DNA from 4 places in the Streptomyces sp. NBC_01537 genome. Region 3 is predicted to be linked to each of the others. Evidence: riboswitches for the same ligand, from Rfam matches in the RefSeq annotation. Region 3 holds a riboswitch; each other region holds the start of a gene.
The links. Region 3 has a riboswitch for S-adenosylmethionine ahead of OG607_RS03420 (putative leader peptide). Riboswitches for the same ligand answer to the same signal wherever they lie in the genome.

Region 1 (4,400 bases), 6.8 Mb from region 3:
GCGTGGATCGCTGTCTACTGCGTGCTGCTGCTGGGTGGCGGCAACGACATCTTCGCGACCCGCTTCCACCTGTCGATCAACACGATCACCTGGTTCGTCCGGATCGGTGTCTTCGTGATCCCGGTGATCGTCTTCGTCGTCACCAAGCGCTGGTGCCTCGGGTTGCAGCGGCGCGACCGCGACAAGGTGCTGCACGGCCGCGAGACCGGCATCATCAAGCGGCTCCCGCACGGTGAGTTCATCGAGATCCACGAGCCGCTCCCGCAGGGCGCGCTGCACACGCTCACCGCTCACGAGCAGCCCAAGCCGCTCGAAATCGGCCCCACGGTCGACAAGAACGGCGTCGAGCGGAAGGCCGGACGGATCACCAAGCTCCGTACGAAGCTCTCGCAGGGCCTCTACGGCGAGGGGACGCAGATCCCCAAGCCGGACGCGGAGGAGTTCAAGGAGATCCAGAGCGGTCACGGTCATCACTGACCGCTGAGCTACGCCACCGGGAAGGGCCTCGTCCATCGAATGGACGGGGCCCTTTCCCGTGCCCCGGCATGGATAGGCTTCGCAGGTACCAAGACCTACGACCGAGGAGCGGTTCATGAACTGGCCCGACCTGTTGAGCGCGCTGTTGTCCGGACAGGACCTGAACGCGGCCGACACGGCGTGGGCGATGGACCGGGTCATGAACGGTGAGGCGACGGACGCGCAGATCGCCGGCTTCATGGTGGCGCTGCGCGCCAAGGGCGAGACGGTGGAGGAGGTGCTCGGATTCGTCGACTCGATGTACGCGCACGCCGAGCCGCTGGACATCCCCGGCCCGGCCGTCGACATCGTCGGGACGGGCGGCGACCGCGCCAAGACGGTGAACATCTCGACCATGTCCGCGATCGTCATCGCCGGTGCCGGTGTGAAGGTCGTCAAGCACGGCAACCGCGCCGCGTCCTCCGCGAGCGGTTCGTCGGATGTGCTGGAGCGGCTCGGGATCAACCTCGACCTGGCCCCGGCGCGGGTCGCCGCGGTCGCCGAGGAGGTCGGCATCACGTTCTGCTTCGCGGCGAAGTTCCACCCCGCGATGCGGTTCGCCGCCCCGACGCGGCGCGATCTGGGTATTCCGACGACCTTCAATCTGCTTGGGCCGCTGACCAATCCCGCCCGCGTCACCTCGTCCGCGGTGGGGTGCTTCGACACCCGGATGGCGGGGCTGATCGCGGGCGTCCTGGCGCGGCGGGGTTCGTCTGCGTTGGTTTTCCGCGGTGACGACGGGCTTGATGAGCTGACCACCACGGCCACCTCCCAGGTGTGGGTCGTGCGGGGCGGCGAGGTCGAGCAGGTGCCTTTCGACCCGCGGGACGTGGGGATTGAGCTGGTGCCGGTGGAGGCACTGCGGGGCGCCGACGCGGAGTACAACGCGGATGTCGCGCGGCGTGTGCTGGCCGGCGAGGCCGGTCCGGTGCGGGACGCGGTGCTGCTCAACTCGGCTGCGGCGCTTGTGGCGTTCGAGCCGGGCGGGGGGACGCTCACCGAGCAGATCGCGGCTGGGATCGAGCGGGCGAAGGAGTCGATCGACTCCGGGTCGGCCGCGAAGACGCTGGAGCGGTGGGCTGCGGCCACGCAGGCGTAGGCCCGGTTTGACGGTGCCGGTCCGGGGCCTCCGGGGTGGGGGTCCTGGACCGACATATTTACGTGCGTGACGGGCAGTTCGCAGCCTTGCCCGGCATGCCGCACGCAAATATGCGGAGCGTCCAGGACCCCCACCCCTGCGACCCCGGCCCTCCCGTCCGTTGTCGGCGGACGGAGTCCGGCGCAGCCGCTCGAAGCCAGCGCAGCGCCCGCGAGGGCGGCGTCCAGGATAGGAATCCCCCACCCCTGCGACCCCGGCCCTCCCGTTCGTTGTCGGCGGACGGAGTCCGGCGCAGCCGTCCGAAGCCAGCGCAGCGCCCGCGAGGGCGGCGTCCGGGATAGGAGTCCCCCACCCCTGCGACCCCGGCCCTCCCGTTCGTTGTCGGCGGACGGAGTCCGGCGCAGCCGCTCGAAGCCAGCGCAGCGCCCGCGAGGGCGGCGTCCAGGATAGGAATCCCCCACCCCTGCGACCCTGGCCCTCCCGTTCGTTGTCGGCGGACGGAGTCCGGCGCAGCCGCTCGAAGCCAGCGCAGCGCCCGCGAGGGGGCGTCCGGGATAGGAGTCCCCCACCCCTGCGACGCCGGCCCTCCCGTTCGTCGGTGGCTTTCCCGCCGTCGTGGGGCACCTATTGAGCCCGTCCGGCGATTGAGGACACGCCCGGAGGGCGTTCGGGGTCTGGGGCGGAGCCCCAGGGGCGGGCCGTCCGGGATGCGGACGCCCCGGTTGCCCGCGCGGCAGCGCGTGGCATACTTCTCGTCAGGTCACGAGTGACAGCGCAAAGGCCCCGGCTCGCTGTCCGGCAACCCTCCTTCTGCGGCGGGGTGCCCCGGGTGATGACCAGGCTGTGAGCAGCAAGGCTCACGGCAAGCGCGGATCGATCCGGGAGTTCTCCGATGAGCAAGCGAATGCGATAGGGCCGCTCGGCCCAAATCCTCGTCCTTCGTGTTTTTCTCCGCTTTGCCCACAGGAGCTTCGCCATGTCTGTCGACCAGTCTGTTTGTGCGCCTCTGCCCGTTCTCGGCCGGGATGTCCTCGTGCCGATCGTGACCGGTGGCGAGGTCACCTACGCGGCCCTGGACTACGCCGCCAGCGCGCCCGCGCTGCAGCGCGTGTGGGACGACGTGGCCGCCTACGCGCCGTACTACGGCAGCGTGCACCGGGGGGCGGGGTATCTGTCGCAGTTGTCGACGGATCTGTTCGAGCAGAGCCGGGTCACGGTCGCGGAGTTCCTGGGGTGCCGGGCGGATGACCAGGTGGTGTTCACGCGGTCCACGACGGATTCGCTGAACCTGCTGGCCGGGGCCGTTCCGGCGGGCACGAAGGCGTACGTGTTCGAGACCGAGCACCATGCCTCGCTGCTGCCGTGGCGGGACGCGGATGTCACGTACCTGAGCGCGCCGCGCAGCCCGGGCGAGGCGGTTGCCGCGCTGGACGCGGCGCTGGCGGGGCGGGAGCCGGGTCCGGCGCTGGTGTGTGTGACGGGTGCTTCGAATGTCACCGGCGAGATCTGGCCCGTACGGGAGCTGGCGGCGGCCGCGCATGCGCATGGGGCGCGGATCGTGCTCGACGCGGCGCAGTTGGCGCCGCATCACCCGGTGGATGTCGCCGAGCTGGATGTGGACTGGGTCGCTTTCTCCGGGCACAAGCTGTACGCGCCCTTCGGGTCGGGCGTGCTGGCGGGGCGGGCGGACTGGCTGCGGGAGGCCGAGCCGTATCTGGCGGGCGGCGGCGCTTCGCGGAAGGTGGCGCGGCGCGGTGACGGTGGCGTGGATGTGGAGTGGCACGAGACGGCTGCCCGGCATGAGGCGGGTTCGCCCAATGTGATCGGGGTCTACTCGATCGCTTCGGCGTGCCGCGCGCTGACCGAGGCCGGGTTCGACCGGCTGGTGGAGCGGGAGCAGGAGCTGGTGGGGCGGGTGCGGGCCGGGCTGGCGGAGGTGCCCGAGGTGAAGGTGCTCTCGCTTTTCGGGGATGACGCTCCGAGGGTCGGTGTCATCTCGTTCGTGGTGCGGGGCTGGAACAGCTCGCACTTCGCCGCTGCTTTGTCGGCTGAATACGGCATCGGTGTGCGGGACGGTCTGTTCTGCGCCCACCCGCTGGTTCGTACGCTGCTCGGTGACGACCGCCAGGAGCCCGGGGACTGTGGTGGAGACGCCTCGCTGAACGCCATCCGGGTCTCCTTCGGCGCGGGTACGCCCGATGAGCACGTCGACCGCTTTCTGGCGGCCGTCGCCGAGCTCGTGCGGGACGGTGCGAAGTGGAACTACCGCACGGAGAACGGCCGCTGCGTTCCGGCCCAGGACTGACAGGGACCTGAAGGGACGCTACGCGTCCAGGCCGATGGAGAACGCGGCCTCGAGGTCGTGCTGGGAGTAGGTGCGGAACGCCACGTGGGTGTCCGTGGCCTCGACGCCGGGGATCTTGCTGATGCGGCCGGGGATGACATCGGCGAGGTCGTCGTGGCGGGCGACCCGGACCATGGCGACGAGGTCGTAGGTGCCGGTGACGGAGTAGACCTCGCTGACGCCGTCGAGGGCGGCGATGGATTCCGCGATTTCGGGGATCCGGTCGACGCTGGTCTGGATGAGGACGATCGCGGTGATCACGGCTGAGGTTCTCCTTGGGTGGCCTGGGTCGTGCCCGGCGGGGCGGGCGCGGGCTCAAGCTTAGGGGGTCGGCGGAAGCACACCCAGGTGCAGAGGAAGCCGAAGAGGAAGCCGACGATGTGGGCCAGGTAGGCGACGTCGGGGCCGGAGCGGGTGGTCTGGGAGGCGAGCCACTGGAGG
Region 2 (4,400 bases), 4.9 Mb from region 3:
CCCGCATCCTGGTGGATGCGGGCCCTCCTGCGTGTGAGCGTGTCTGGTTGGCCGATGCCGCCCCGGTCAGACGGCGAGACGGACCATGTCCGCCTGCGGCCCTTTCTGACCCTGCGAGATCTCGAACTCGACCCGCTGGCCTTCTTCGAGGGTGCGATAACCGTCCATCTGAATCGCGCTGTAGTGCACGAAGACGTCCGCACCACCGTCGACCGCGATGAAGCCGTACCCCTTCTCCGCGTTGAACCATTTGACGGTGCCCTGAGCCATCCCTAACTCCCCTATTACTGGCCCTTCGCAGGACCGCACCTCGCGGACCCGGGTCAGACCTCACCCCCTACAGCCCAGGGGGCGTGCGCCGGAACGCGTCGACCGCCGCCGAATGTATCTGCCTGACTGCCCTCTGCAACAGGTCAATCGGACGAGAATTCTGGGCATGTTCGAACGGAAAAAGGGGATGAATTAAGGGGAATCCGGGTCAAGTCGGACTGGACATAAGTAGCCAACGCGACAATCGTCGCGCTAATTTGGCGATAAATCGCTGTCCATCGAACGGCGCGGAATTGAGTTGCGCGGGATTCCAGGGCAACTGTACCGCCATTCAACTACCGCTCAGCACACAGGTGCCCCGTCCTCCCCACGGAGGACGGGGCACCTGCGCGGGCTTCGTCAGCCTCCGGCGACCGCCGGGATGATCGAGACGCTCGCGCCGTCCGCGACCGCCGTCAGCAGGCCCTCGGAGAAGCGGACGTCGTCGTCGTTCACGTACACGTTCACGAAGCGGCGCAGCTTGCCCGTGTCGTCCAGCACGCGGGCGGAGATGCCCGGGTGGTTCTTCTCCAGCGACTCGATGACCTCGGCCAGGGTCGCGCCGTCGGCCGGCACCTCGGCCTTTCCGTCGGTGTACGTACGAAGGATGGTCGGGATGCGTACGGAAGCGCTCATGATTCGGGGTTCACCTTCAGTCGGTGCAGGCGGTCAGTGGGAATCAGTGGGCCAGACCCGCCGCGCGGAACGCGTCCACGCTGGGCTTGATCGTCGCTGTCGGGCCGGTCGTCTCGGCGACGGCGTCGAGCGTCTTCAGGCCGTCGCCGGTGTTCAGGACGACCGTCTCGGCGGCCGGGTCCAGCTGGCCGTTCTCGATCAGCTTCTTCAGGACGCCGACCGTCACCCCGCCCGCCGTCTCGGCGAAGATGCCCTCGGTCCGGGCCAGCAGCTTGATCGCGTCCACGCACTGCTCGTCGGTGACGTCCTCGACCGCGCCGCCCGTGCGGCGGGCGATGTCGAGCACGTACGGGCCGTCGGCCGGGTTGCCGATCGCAAGCGACTTGGCGATGGTCTTCGGCTTCTGCGGGCGTACGACATCGTGCCCGGCCTTGAAGGCGGTGGAGACCGGCGAGCAGCCCTCGGCCTGGGCGCCGTAGATCTTGTAGGGCTTGTCGGCGACCAGCCCTAGCTTGATCAGCTCCTGCAGGCCCTTGTCGATCTTCGTGAGCTGGGAGCCGGAGGCGATCGGGATCACGATGTTGTCCGGGAGCCGCCAGCCGAGCTGCTCGCAGATCTCGTACGCGAGCGTCTTGGAGCCCTCGCCGTAGTAGGGGCGCAGATTGACGTTGACGAAGCCCCAGCCCTCGCCGATCGGGTCGCCGATCAGCTCGCTGCAGAAGCGGTTGACGTCGTCGTAGTTGCCCTCGATGCCGACCAGCTCGCCGCCGTAGACCGCGGCCATGACGACCTTGCCCGCCTCCAGGTCGTGCGGGATGAAGACGCACGAGCGGAATCCGGCGCGAGCGGCGGCGGCGCCGACCGCGCCCGCCAGGTTGCCGGTGGAGGAGCAGGACAAGGTGGTGAGGCCGAAGGTGCGGGCGGCCTCCAGGGCGATGGCGACGACCCGGTCCTTGAAGGAGTGGGTCGGGTTGCCGGAGTCGTCCTTGATGTGCAGGCCGCCGGTGATGCCCAGCTCGCGGGCCAGGTTGTCGGCCTTGACCAGCTTGGTGAAGCCGGGGTTGAGGTTCGGCTTGTCCGCCACGTCCGCCGGGACGGGCAGCAGGGGCGCGTAACGCCAGATGTTGTTCGGCCCGGCCTCGATCTGCTTGCGCAGGGACTCCGGGTCGCCGGTCGGGAGGTCGTACGCCACTTCGAGCGGCCCGAAACACTCCTCGCAGGCGAAGACCGGCGTCAGCGGGAAGCGCGTGCCGCACTCGCGACAGGACAGCGCGGCGGCGGGCCCGAAGGCGGAGGGGGTGGTGACAGCGGTTTCGATGGTCTGCGCAGCCATGGAGGCGAGGCCCTTTCTCCTCATCTTCCCCGCGGCGCATTTCGCCGCGAGACGGAATTGGCACCGTCCCCACCTGGACCTCGCGTGCGCGGTCGGCGGGAGGGTTGCCGGGGCTTCAACGGGCCGTTCCCTCTGCCCCTCTGGATGAGCGGTATGGCGGGTGGTGTAGCGTCCCCGCATTTGTGGTCGTGCGTCGTGACATGTGCCGTGTCGTCCGCCGTGCTCAAACGTAACAAACGCTGATCATCGCGGACATACGATGGTCATGTCTCGTGTTCAAGACTGTAACCGACGACCCCGAACCTGGTCATAGGTAGTCCGTCCATCGAGACAGATGTGACAGGCCGCCCTGCCGGAGGGGGGACATCTCCGACAGAACGGAGCCGCACGTGCTCGACGAGGTAGCCCGCTGGTTGCAGCGCAGGTCGTGGTCAGCAGACCGCCGGCCGATTTCCGCACTTCTCGCCGCCAAACGCTCGGCCGGCCCGAGCGGGACGGTGAGCGTCGTCCTGCCCGCGCTCAACGAGCAAGCCACCGTCGGGGCCATCGTGGAAACGATTCGCCGCGAGCTCATGAGTGATGCCGTACCGCTCGTCGACGAGCTGGTGGTGATGGATTCCGGCTCCACGGACCGCACCGCCGCCATCGCCGAGGCCGCCGGCGCGACCGTCGTCCACCGCGACTCGATACTCCCCCGGCTGCCGGCCCTGCCCGGCAAGGGCGAGGTCCTGTGGCGCTCCCTGCTGGCCACCAGCGGCGAGATAGTCGCCTTCGTCGACTCCGACCTGCGCGACTTCGACTCCCGCTTCGTCTCCGGCATCATCGGGCCGCTCCTGACCGACCCCGGCGTCCAGCTGGTCAAGGCCATGTACGACCGCCCCCTGGAAACCGGCGGCACGGTGGTTCCGGCCGGCGGCGGCCGGGTCACCGAGCTGGTCGCCAGGCCCCTGCTCAACATGCACTGGCCCCAGCTCGCCGGCTTCGTCCAGCCCCTCGGCGGCGAGTACGCCGCCCGGCGCTCACTCCTTGAGCAGCTCCCCTTCCCCGTCGGCTACGGCGTCGAGATCGGCATGCTCATCGACTCCCTCAACACCGTCGGGCTCGACGCCCTCGCCCAGGTCGACGTCGGCGTCCGCCACCACCGCCACCAGGACAGCCAGGCCCTGGGCCGGATGGCCGCCACGATTTACCGCACGGCTCAGCTCCGGCTCGCCCGTGGGCACCTCGTGCGGCCCGTCCTCACCCAGTTCGACCGCGACGAGGACGGCTTCACCCCCCGCGTCCACGACGTCGCGACGGAGGAGCGTCCGCCGATGCTCACCGTCCCGGAATACGCCAAGCGCAAGGCGGCGTAGTGGGCGCCCGCCTGCCCCCAGCCCTTGCCGGGTTGTGGGCAGGCGTTCCGCACGGCGAGCGCAGCGAGGTGGGGGTCCCCCCACGCGAAGCTGTGGGGGAGGGTGGGCACAACCCGGCCACGGACGCAAGGCCGCCCACGCACGGCCTGCCCCCGACCCCGATGGATGATCGCCGCTAGGCTGGCCGCATGGTCGCCGCAACGCATGCCGCCCGGGTACTGGTCGCGTCCAACCGAGGCCCCGTGTCGTACGCCCTCCACAAGGAGGACGCCTCGCTCACCGCCAAACGCGGCGGCGGTGGCCTCGTCTCCGGCCTAAGCGCGATCGGCCCCGACGCGGACGCCGTCTGGGTCTGCGCCGCACTGGGCGACGGCGACCGCGAAGCCGTACGCCGCGCGGAGCGCGGGCGCCTCGACCCGGCGGACAGCGGCGGCCAGCACGTGCGCATGCTGGACATCGACCCGGACACCTTCGCCGCCGCCTACAACGGCATCGCGAACTCCGTCCTGTGGTTCGTGCACCACATGCTCTTCCAGACCCCGCTGGAGCCCGTCTTCGACGCGGACTTCCGCAGCGAGTGGGCCGCGTACGAGGCCTACAACGCCGCCTTCGCCGACGCCCTCGCCGAGGAGGCCGCCGACGGCGCCGCCGTGCTCGTGCAGGACTACCACCTGGCCCTCGTGCCCAAGCTGCTGCGCGCCCGCCGCCCCGACCTGCACATCGGCCACTTCTCGCACACCCCGTGGGCGCCGCCGGACTACTTCCGC
Region 3 (4,400 bases):
CGGAGGGGGATGCCCGGGCGTGGGAGAGCACGCCGTAACAGGATCGGGCGGGAGGAGGACGAGGACGACGCCGAAGGCGTGCGTCAGGAGGCCGTCAGCCCTGACAGAGGGCGCTGCGGCGGGTCGTACAGAGTGCGCTGCTGACACGGAGCAGGTCGATGTGGCGGGCCAGGTACGCCGCGACGCGGCCGTGACGCCGCCATGCGGCCATCCCGGGACCTGCGTACATCGCCGTCACCATCGCCATTCCGCCCCGTGGGGCCTCGCGCTTACCGAATGTCCTTCGGCCGGGTCGTCACCTGGGGCACCCCACCGCGATGCGAGGGTTGCCGGTCAGCAAGCCAGGGCTTGTCGCTGACACTCATGACCGTTCTGCGCCGAACCGTAGGGCGGTAACGGGCGAAAAGTCAACGCCGTCTCAGCCGCGATGCCTTCTTGACCGTCCATCGGGCCGCGCTCACACTGATGGACGACGGTCACGATTGTCAGCGCTCGCCGGGCAGGAACCTCTGCTCGGTGGGTCATCGGCCCCGGCCCGCTGACAGGCAACCCTTCCACCGCGACGGGGTGCCCCGGGTGACGACCAGGTCCCGCCGGTGCGGTGGGGCAAGTGCGGTCTCGCGTCCCGCGAGGCCCGAGGACGGGACCGGCGCAGATGCCCAGGACATCGCATGACTTCCAGCCGACGCCGACGCCGCTGCCGCGCCCGCGTTTGCTGACCAGGCGCCGCCACATCGATCTGCTCCGTCTCCGCAACGGCTGCTCTCCGACCGTCTGATCCGAAGGGTCCGAACGGTCCGCAACTACCGCACCCATGGAGAGAGCCATGTCCGAGACTTTCACCTCCCTGCGCTTCCGCGACCGGATCGGTGCCGGTCCGAGCCTCGGTTTCTACCCCGCGCCGCACCGCTACCACCTGTATCTCTCGCCCGGCTGTCCGCTCTCGCTGCGGGTCTCCATCACCCTCGGCCTGCTCGGGCTGGAGGACTCGGTCGGCACCACGGTCCTGTCCGACCCGGCGGGCGCCTGCGACGCGCTCGCGGCGGCGGCTCTGCGCACGGCCTACGAGACCACCCGTCACCACTACGACGGTCCGCTGACCGTACCCGCGCTGTGCGACCGGTGGAGCGGACGGGTCGTCAGCAACCACACGCCCGACATCCTCGACGACCTCGCCCTGCACTTCGCCGCCCCGGACGACACCGCTGCGCCACGGCTGCGGCCCGACGGCCTGGCCTCCGACATCGACGCCATCCGCGAGCTCCTCGACGGGGGCCTCCTCCAGGACACGGCGCTGGATCTGCTGGACGCCCAACTGGCCTCGGGGCCCTACATGCTGGGCGGGACACTGACCGCCGCGGACGTGGACGTGTGGGTCGCCCTCGCCCACGCGGACGCCGACGCCGACACCCAGCGGCGCATCGCCGGCCGCGACCGCCTCCGGTCGTACCTGCGGCGGCTGAGCGCCCACCCGGCCTTCCAGCGGATTCCGGGCCCGGAGGGAGAGCGGGAACACACTGCTCATGATCTGTGTTCAGTGGACAAGGATTGTGTCGGAGACCAAAGCCGGGTTACGGTGCTGGCAGGTCATGAGTGTCAGCGTCAAGCCCTGGCTTGCTGAACGGCAACCCTCCCACGCGGCGGGGTGCTCCAGGTGACGACCCGGCGGAGCCGATAACGGATCCGCAAGCGCGAGCCCGGGAAGGCGTGAGCCGGCCGGGACGGAGGTGACGGCAGTGCGGGGAGCCCCTGAGCGGCCCATGGTCACCACCAACACGTATTCGCGGCGGCACATCGATCTCCAGCGTGTCGCCGCCGCGCTGTGTCCGGCCCACGAAGACGTCGCCGCGCGGCGCACCACCGCCTGAGCGCTTTCGCTCCCTCTCGCCTTCTCATCCGCTTTTCGCCGACCCTCCACCCCGACTGAGCACGGGCGCGGACATCATTCGGCATGCTCACAGGAAGCAGTTCGCCCATGCCCCGAGCACCACACGCACCCCTCCACCTGGCCGTCGCCCTCGACGGCGCCGGCTGGCATCCGGCCGCCTGGCGCGAGTCCGACGCCCGGCGCGACGAGCTGTTCACCGCCGGCTACTGGGCCGGTCTCGTCGCCGAGGCCGAGCGGGGCCTGCTGGACTTCGTGACCATCGAGGACTCCCTGAGCCTGCAGTCCTCCCGGTTCGCGGGGCCGGACGGGCGCACCGACCAGGTGCGGGGGCGGCTGGACGCGGTACTGATTGCCGCCCGGGTGGCGCCGCTGACCAGGGCGATCGGGGTGATCCCCACCGCCGTGCTCACCCACACCGAGCCGTTCCACCTCTCGAAGGCGATCGCCACCCTGGACTACGTGAGCACCGGCCGGGCCGGGATCCAGGTGAGGGTCTCGGGACGCGACGACGAGGCCGCGCACTTCGGCCGCCGTACGCCGCCGGGGCTGCGCATCGAGGACCTGGCCTCGGCGACGGGACAGGAACTGCTGAAGGACCTCTTCGACGAGGCGGCGGACTACGTCGAGGTGTTGCGCCGGCTCTGGGACAGCTGGGAGGACGACGCGGAGATCCGCGACGTCGCCACCGGCCGCTTCATCGACCGCGACAAGCTGCACTACATCGACTTCGAAGGCCGGCACTTCAGCGTCAAGGGCCCCTCGATCACCCCGCGCCCGCCCCAGGGCCAGCCGGTCGTGGCGGCGCTGGGGCACGCGAGTGTCCCCTACCGGCTGATCGCCCGTTCGGCCGACCTCGGATTCGTCACGCCGCGCGACGCCGACGACGCCCGGAACATCGTCGCCGAGATCCGTACCGAACAGGCCGCCGCCGGCCGCGCCGGTGGGACGGTGCACGTCCTCGGCGACCTCGTGGTCCTCCTCGACGACGACCCCGCGGCCGCGGCCGAGCGCAAGGCCCGCCTGGACGAGCGCGCCGGCACCGAATACCGCAGCGACGCCCAGGTCTTCACCGGGACCCCGGCCCAACTCGCCGACCTCCTCCAGGAATGGGCCGAGGCCGGACTCACCGGCTTCCGGCTGCGGCCCGCCGCCCTGCCGCACGACCTGGAGCAGATCACCCGCCGCCTCGTGCCCGAACTCCAGCGCCGCGGCGCCTTCCGCACCGAGTACGAGGCCGGCACCCTGCGCGCACTGCTCGGCCTGCCCCGCCCCGCGAACCGCTACGCCGCCACCGCGAGCGAAGCCGCGAACGCCGCCGTCTCCGCCTGATCCGGAAGGACCGTACGACGACCATGAGCAAGCCGCTCAAGCAGATCCACCTCGCCGCACACTTCCCCGGCGTCAACAACACCACCGTGTGGAGTGACCCGCAGGCCGGCAGCCACATCGAGTTCAGCTCCTTCGCGCACTTCGCGCGGACCGCCGAGCGCGCCAAGTTCGACTTCCTGTTCCTGGCCGAAGGCCTGCGGCTGCGCGAGCAGGGCGGGCAGATCTACGACCTGGATGTCGTCGGACGCCCCGACACCTTCACGGTCCTGGCCGCCCTGGCTGCCGTCACCGAACGCCTCGGCCTGACCGGCACCATCAACTCCACCTTCAACGAGCCCTACGAGGTGGCCCGCCAGTTCGCCAGCCTGGACCACCTCTCCGACGGCCGCGCCGCCTGGAACGTCGTCACCTCCTGGGACGCCTTCACCGGCGAGAACTTCCGCCGCGGCGGCTTCCTGCCGCAGGAGGAGCGCTACTCCCGGGCCAAGGAGTTCCTGGCCACCGCCAACGAACTCTTCGACTCATGGCACGGCGACGAGATCGCCGCCGACCCGCACACCGGCACCTTCCTGCGCGACGCGCGGGCCGGGGCCTTCCGCCACAAGGGACAGCACTTCGAGATCGAGGGGCAGTTCAACGTCCCGCGCAGCCCGCAGGGCCGCCCGGTGATCTTCCAGGCCGGCGACTCCGACGAAGGACGCGAGTTCGCCGCGTCCGACGCCGACGCGATCTTCAGCCGCTACAGCACCCTTGACGAAGGACAGGCCTTCTACACCGACGTCAAGGGCCGCCTGGCCAAGTACGGCCGCACCCACGACCAGTTGCTGATCCTGCCCGCCGCGACCTTCATCCTCGGCGACAGCGACGCCGAGGCGCGGGAACTGGCCCACGAGGTGCGCCGCCAGCAGGTCAGCGGAGCCACCGCGATCAAGCACCTGGAGTTCGTCTGGAACCGCGACCTGTCCGGGTACGATCCGGACGGGCCGCTCCCCGACATCGACCCGGACCTCGGCGAGCACACCATCGCCCGTGGCCGCGCCCAGGTGCGCATGTACCGCGACCCCCTGGCCATCGCCCGGGAATGGCGCGAGCGCGCCGCGGCCAACAACTGGTCGATCCGCGACCTGGTCATCGAGACCGGGGCCCGCCAGTCCTTCATCGGCTCCCCCGCCACCATCGCCCG
Region 4 (4,400 bases), 1.4 Mb from region 3:
TCAAGGTCATGTACCCCCTCGCCGACATCCCCGTCCTCCAGCTCAGCATGCCCACGCAGGACCCCGACGGGCTCCTGGCGATCGGCGCGCGGCTGCGCTCGCTGCGGGAGGAGGGCGTCCTGGTGATCGGCTCCGGCTTCATGACCCACGGCCTGCCGTTCATCACCCGCGAGATGCTCGCCGGCGCCGTGCCCTCCTGGTCCTCGGACTTCGACGCCTGGGCGGCCGACGCGCTCGCCCGCGGCGACGTCGACGAACTCGCCGCCTACCGCTCCAAGGCGCCCGGCATGCCCTACGCCCACCCCACCGCCGACCACTTCATCCCGCTGTTCGTCACCCTGGGCGCCGCCACCCGGGCCGACCGGGCGGTGGAGACCGCCGTCGACGGCTACGCGATCGGCTTCTCCAAGCGTTCCTTCCAGGCCGCGTAACACACCGACAGACCGCCAGACCATCATCGGAGACGACTGCCATGACGACCGACCGCGCCGAAGCGACCATCAAGGCCCTGCGCACCGGCCACGACGAACTCGCCGCCCTGGTGGGCGGGTTCACCTCTGACGACCTCGCGCGCCCCTCGGGCGCCTCGGAGTGGGACATATCCCAGGTCCTGAGCCACCTCGGCAGCGGCGCGGAGATCGGCCTCGCCACCCTCGAAGGCGCTGTCGCAGGCACGGGCAACCCCGGCGGCGAGTTCAACCAGTCCGTCTGGGCCCGCTGGAACGCCATGTCGCCGGCCGAGCGCGCCGAGGGCTTCCTCACCGCCAACGAGGCCCTCGTCCTGCGCTACGAGGGCCTCGACGCCGCCGCCCGCGCCGACCTGCGCATCGACCTGGGCTTCCTGCCCGCCCCGGTCGACGTGGCCACCGCCGGCGGCCTGCGGCTCAGCGAATTCGCCCACCACGCCTGGGATGTCAAGGTCGGCTTCGACCCCACGGCTGCCCTGGCGCCTGAGGCGACCGAGCTGCTGCTCGACCAGATCGCCATGCTCATCGGCTTCCTCGGCAAGCCGGCCGCCCTCGACGGCCGCCAGGTCGCCCTCGCCGTCCATGTCACCGCCCCGGACCGCTCCTTCGGCCTCGGCCTCCACGACACCGCCGCCCTCACCGACACCCCCGCCGAGCCCGACGCCGTCCTCACCGCCCCCGCCGAGTGGTGGCTCCGCGCCGTCACCGGCCGCCACGCCCCGCACCACACCCCCGCCACCGTCGCGCTCACCGGCGACGCGATCACCCTGGACGACCTGCGCCGCGTCTTCCCCGGCTTCTGACCTGCCGGTTCCGGCCGTCAGCCCTGCGCGGCTGACGGCCGGTCCATTGCTCATCTAGCCGACCGCCGTTGACGGATGACGGCGGCCCTCAGTAAAGTTGCATGCGGCATCGAGTGTCAGCGTCAAGCCCTGGCTTGCTGACCGGCAACCCTCGTACGCGGTGGGGTGCTCCAGGTGAAAGCCCGGCAGGGTCGCTGGCTCTGCAAGCGCGTGGCCCCGTGACCGGGGTCCGAGATCTGGAGGATCATGGTGCGGCACAGTGTCGACCTGAACGCCTCGATCGCGACCGCGCCCGCGTTCTCCCGGTTCTCCCGCCGACGTCACATCGACCTGCAGCGCATCACCAGCTGCCTGTGTCACGGCTGACCGCGTCCCACCCTCCTGACTGACGTCTGTCGTCCGTTTCGGCTTCCGCGGGCAGCGCTCTGCGGGCTCTCACGGACCTTTCCTGTCTGAACCCTCTTGACCCGGATTGGGTCGACCGCACACGCGGTCCGCCATGTCCGCATCTCCGCATGGGCGCGTGCCTGGTGACTTTCGAGTAGGAGAAACGATTCCGTGAAACCGCATCCGGATTCCAGAGCCACCCGGTGGACCGCGCCGGCCGCGCTCGTGACGGCCGCCGTACTGTCGCTGAGCGCCTGCTCGTCGAGCAGCGGGAGCAGCTCCGGCTCGGGCGGCGACGGGGGCCAGGCCAAGGCCGGTGGCACGCTGACGTTCGCGGTGGGCTCCGATGCCGGCTGCGTGGATCCGCAGCAGGTGGGCAGCAACGACACGATCTACTCGCTGCGGCAGATCGTGGACTCGCTCACCGACCAGGACCCCAGGACCGGCAAGATAGTGCCGTGGCTGGCGAAGAGCTGGGACATCAGCTCGGACGCGACGACGTTCACCTTCCACCTGCGATCGGGTGTCACCTTCAGCGACGGGTCACCGCTGACCGCGCAGGTGGTCAAGGACAACTTCGACGCGGTGCCGAAGCTCGGCGCCCTGGGCGTGCTGGCCGAGGGGTACCTGAGCGGCCTGCAGAGCACCACCGTCGTCGACCCGCTCACGGTCCGCGTCAAGTTCGGGCAGCCCAACGCACAGTTCCTGCAGGCCACGTCGACGCACTCGCTGGGTATCGAGTCGTCGGCGAGTGCGAAGGAGAGCCCGCAGGAGAAGTGCAGCAAGGGTGTGGTCGGCTCCGGGCCGTTCGTGCTGAAGAGCTACGTGCAGAACCAGTCGATCAACCTGGCCAAGCGCGGCAAGTACGCCTGGGGTTCCTCGCTGTGGACCAAGAAGGGCGAGGCGTACCTGGACAAGCTGGTGTTCAAGGTGGTGCCCGAGGCGGGGGTGCGCACCGGCAGCCTCCAGTCCGGGCAGGTGGACGCGATCGGCAGCGTCGGCAAGGCCAATGAGGCGGCACTCAAGGGCGGCCGGGTGAACCTGCAACAGCGGGCCAATCCCGGCGTGGTGTTCAACCTGGGGCTGAACAACTCCCGGCCGCTGCTGAAGGACACGAAGGTGCGGCAGGCGATCGGGTTCGCCATCGACCGGCAGCAGATCGTCGACGCCGTTTTCCCGACCGGCACCCAGCCCGCGACCAGCATCCTGGCGCACACCACACCGGACTACGCGGACCTCGGCCCGGACCTGACCTTCGACGCGGCGAAGGCCAAGTCCCTGCTGGACTCGGCCGGCTGGAAGGCGGGCAGCGACGGCATCCGGTCGAAGAACGGCACCAGGCTGCGCCTGACCGTCAAGTGGTTCGCCAACGCGGCCACGAACCAGCCGGCGCTGGAGCTGATCCAGCAGCAGCTCAAGGCCGTCGGTGTCGACGTGGTGCTCAAGGAGCTGCAGATCACCCAGTTCGCCCCCACGCTGCAGTCCGGCGACTTCGACGCGGTGTGGGGCAACGTGACCCGCGCCGACCCGGACATCCTGCGCAGCTCGTACTCCACCAAGCTGTCCAACTTCTATCACCTGCCGGCGAGCGGGCTGGACTCCGCGCTGTCTCAGCAGGCGGCGACCACCGAGGCGGCCAAGCGGAAGCAACTGGTCGACCAGGCACAGCAGTTGATAGTGCAGAACGCCTACGTCGTTCCGGTGGTGGAACTGCAGACCCAGTTGGGAGTGGCAGAGAAGGTGCACAACCTCGACTTCGACGCCTCCAGCCGGATCCAGCTGCACGACACCTGGATCGGTTAGCGGCCGGCATGCGTGGCTATGTGGTCAAACGCCTCGCGCAGGCGTTCGGGGTGCTGTGGGCGGCCTACACGGTGTCGTTCCTCGTACTGGATTACCTGCCCGGTGATCCGGTCTCCGCGATGGCCGGCGCCGGAGCGGACTCGGGCCAGATCGATCCGGCGCAGATCGCCGCACTCCGGCATCAGTACGGCTTCGACAAACCAGTGCTGGTGCAGTACGCCGACAACCTCGGCAAGGCGGTGCGCGGGGACTTCGGCGACTCGGTCTCCACCGGCCGGTCGGTGACCTCGACCCTGGCCGACGCACTGCCGCAGACCCTGCAGCTGACCGGGGCGGCGCTGCTGCTCGCGGTGGTCCTCGGCGGCGGTCTGGCAGTGCTGGCGACCTACACCACGCAGTGGTGGCTGCGGCAGCTGTTGCTGTCGCTGCCGCCGCTGGGGGTGTCGGTACCGACGTTCTGGGTCGGACTGGTGCTCGTCGAACTGTTCTCCTTCCGGGCGCGATGGTTCCCGGCGTTCGGCAACGACGGGCTACGGGGCCTGGTGCTGCCGGCCGTGACGCTGGCGGTCCCGACCGGAGCGATGGTCGCGCAGGTGCTGGCCAAGAGCCTGCTCACGGCGCTGGATCAGGCCTATGTGGAGACCGCCCGGGCCAAGGGCGCCGACCGGCTGCGCATTCACCTGCGGCACGCGCTGCGCAACGCGTCACTGCCCGCGCTGACGATCGTCGGGCTGCTGGCCGGGCAGCTCATCGCCGGTTCGGTGGTCGTCGAGACGGTGTTCTCCCGCGACGGCCTGGGCCGGGTGACGGCCGCCGCGGTCACGGCCCAGGACATTCCGCTGGTCCAGGGGGTGGTGGTGCTCGGGGCGCTGATCTTCGTGGTGGCAAACCTGCTCGTCGATCTCGTCTATCCGCTGCTCGACCCGCGGATCGTGGTGGC

Region 1: another riboswitch for S-adenosylmethionine. It lies ahead of OG607_RS34525 (aminotransferase class V-fold PLP-dependent enzyme); the one in region 3 lies ahead of OG607_RS03420 (putative leader peptide).
Region 2: another riboswitch for S-adenosylmethionine. It lies ahead of thrC (threonine synthase); the one in region 3 lies ahead of OG607_RS03420 (putative leader peptide).
Region 4: another riboswitch for S-adenosylmethionine. It lies ahead of OG607_RS09545 (putative leader peptide); the one in region 3 lies ahead of OG607_RS03420 (putative leader peptide).

What each region holds. Positions count from the first base shown of each region.
Region 1 is NZ_CP109392.1:7,493,755-7,498,154, forward strand. It holds gene OG607_RS34515 (cytochrome bc complex cytochrome b subunit) at 1-477, shown strand, start outside; gene trpD (anthranilate phosphoribosyltransferase) at 593-1,615, shown strand; SAM riboswitch class IV at 2,374-2,490, shown strand; gene OG607_RS34525 (aminotransferase class V-fold PLP-dependent enzyme) at 2,592-3,920, shown strand; gene OG607_RS34530 (Lrp/AsnC family transcriptional regulator) at 3,939-4,220, opposite strand; gene OG607_RS34535 (rhomboid family intramembrane serine protease) at 4,217-4,400, opposite strand, start outside.
Region 2 is NZ_CP109392.1:5,577,822-5,582,221, reverse strand. It holds gene OG607_RS25815 (cold-shock protein) at 67-270, opposite strand; gene OG607_RS25810 (ubiquitin-like small modifier protein 1) at 670-945, opposite strand; gene thrC (threonine synthase) at 989-2,278, opposite strand; SAM riboswitch class I at 2,296-2,429, opposite strand; gene OG607_RS25800 (glucosyl-3-phosphoglycerate synthase) at 2,668-3,633, shown strand; gene OG607_RS25795 (trehalose-6-phosphate synthase) at 3,822-4,400, shown strand, end outside.
Region 3 is NZ_CP109392.1:676,354-680,753, forward strand. It holds SAM riboswitch class IV at 261-369, opposite strand; SAM riboswitch class IV at 475-619, shown strand; gene OG607_RS03415 (glutathione S-transferase C-terminal domain-containing protein) at 827-1,621, shown strand; SAM riboswitch class IV at 1,586-1,698, shown strand; gene OG607_RS03420 (putative leader peptide) at 1,737-1,868, shown strand; gene OG607_RS03425 (LLM class flavin-dependent oxidoreductase) at 1,976-3,217, shown strand; gene OG607_RS03430 (NtaA/DmoA family FMN-dependent monooxygenase) at 3,241-4,400, shown strand, end outside.
Region 4 is NZ_CP109392.1:2,054,297-2,058,696, reverse strand. It holds gene OG607_RS09555 (dioxygenase) at 1-431, shown strand, start outside; gene OG607_RS09550 (maleylpyruvate isomerase family mycothiol-dependent enzyme) at 473-1,270, shown strand; SAM riboswitch class IV at 1,376-1,485, shown strand; gene OG607_RS09545 (putative leader peptide) at 1,517-1,636, shown strand; gene OG607_RS09540 (ABC transporter substrate-binding protein) at 1,829-3,460, shown strand; gene OG607_RS09535 (ABC transporter permease) at 3,469-4,400, shown strand, end outside.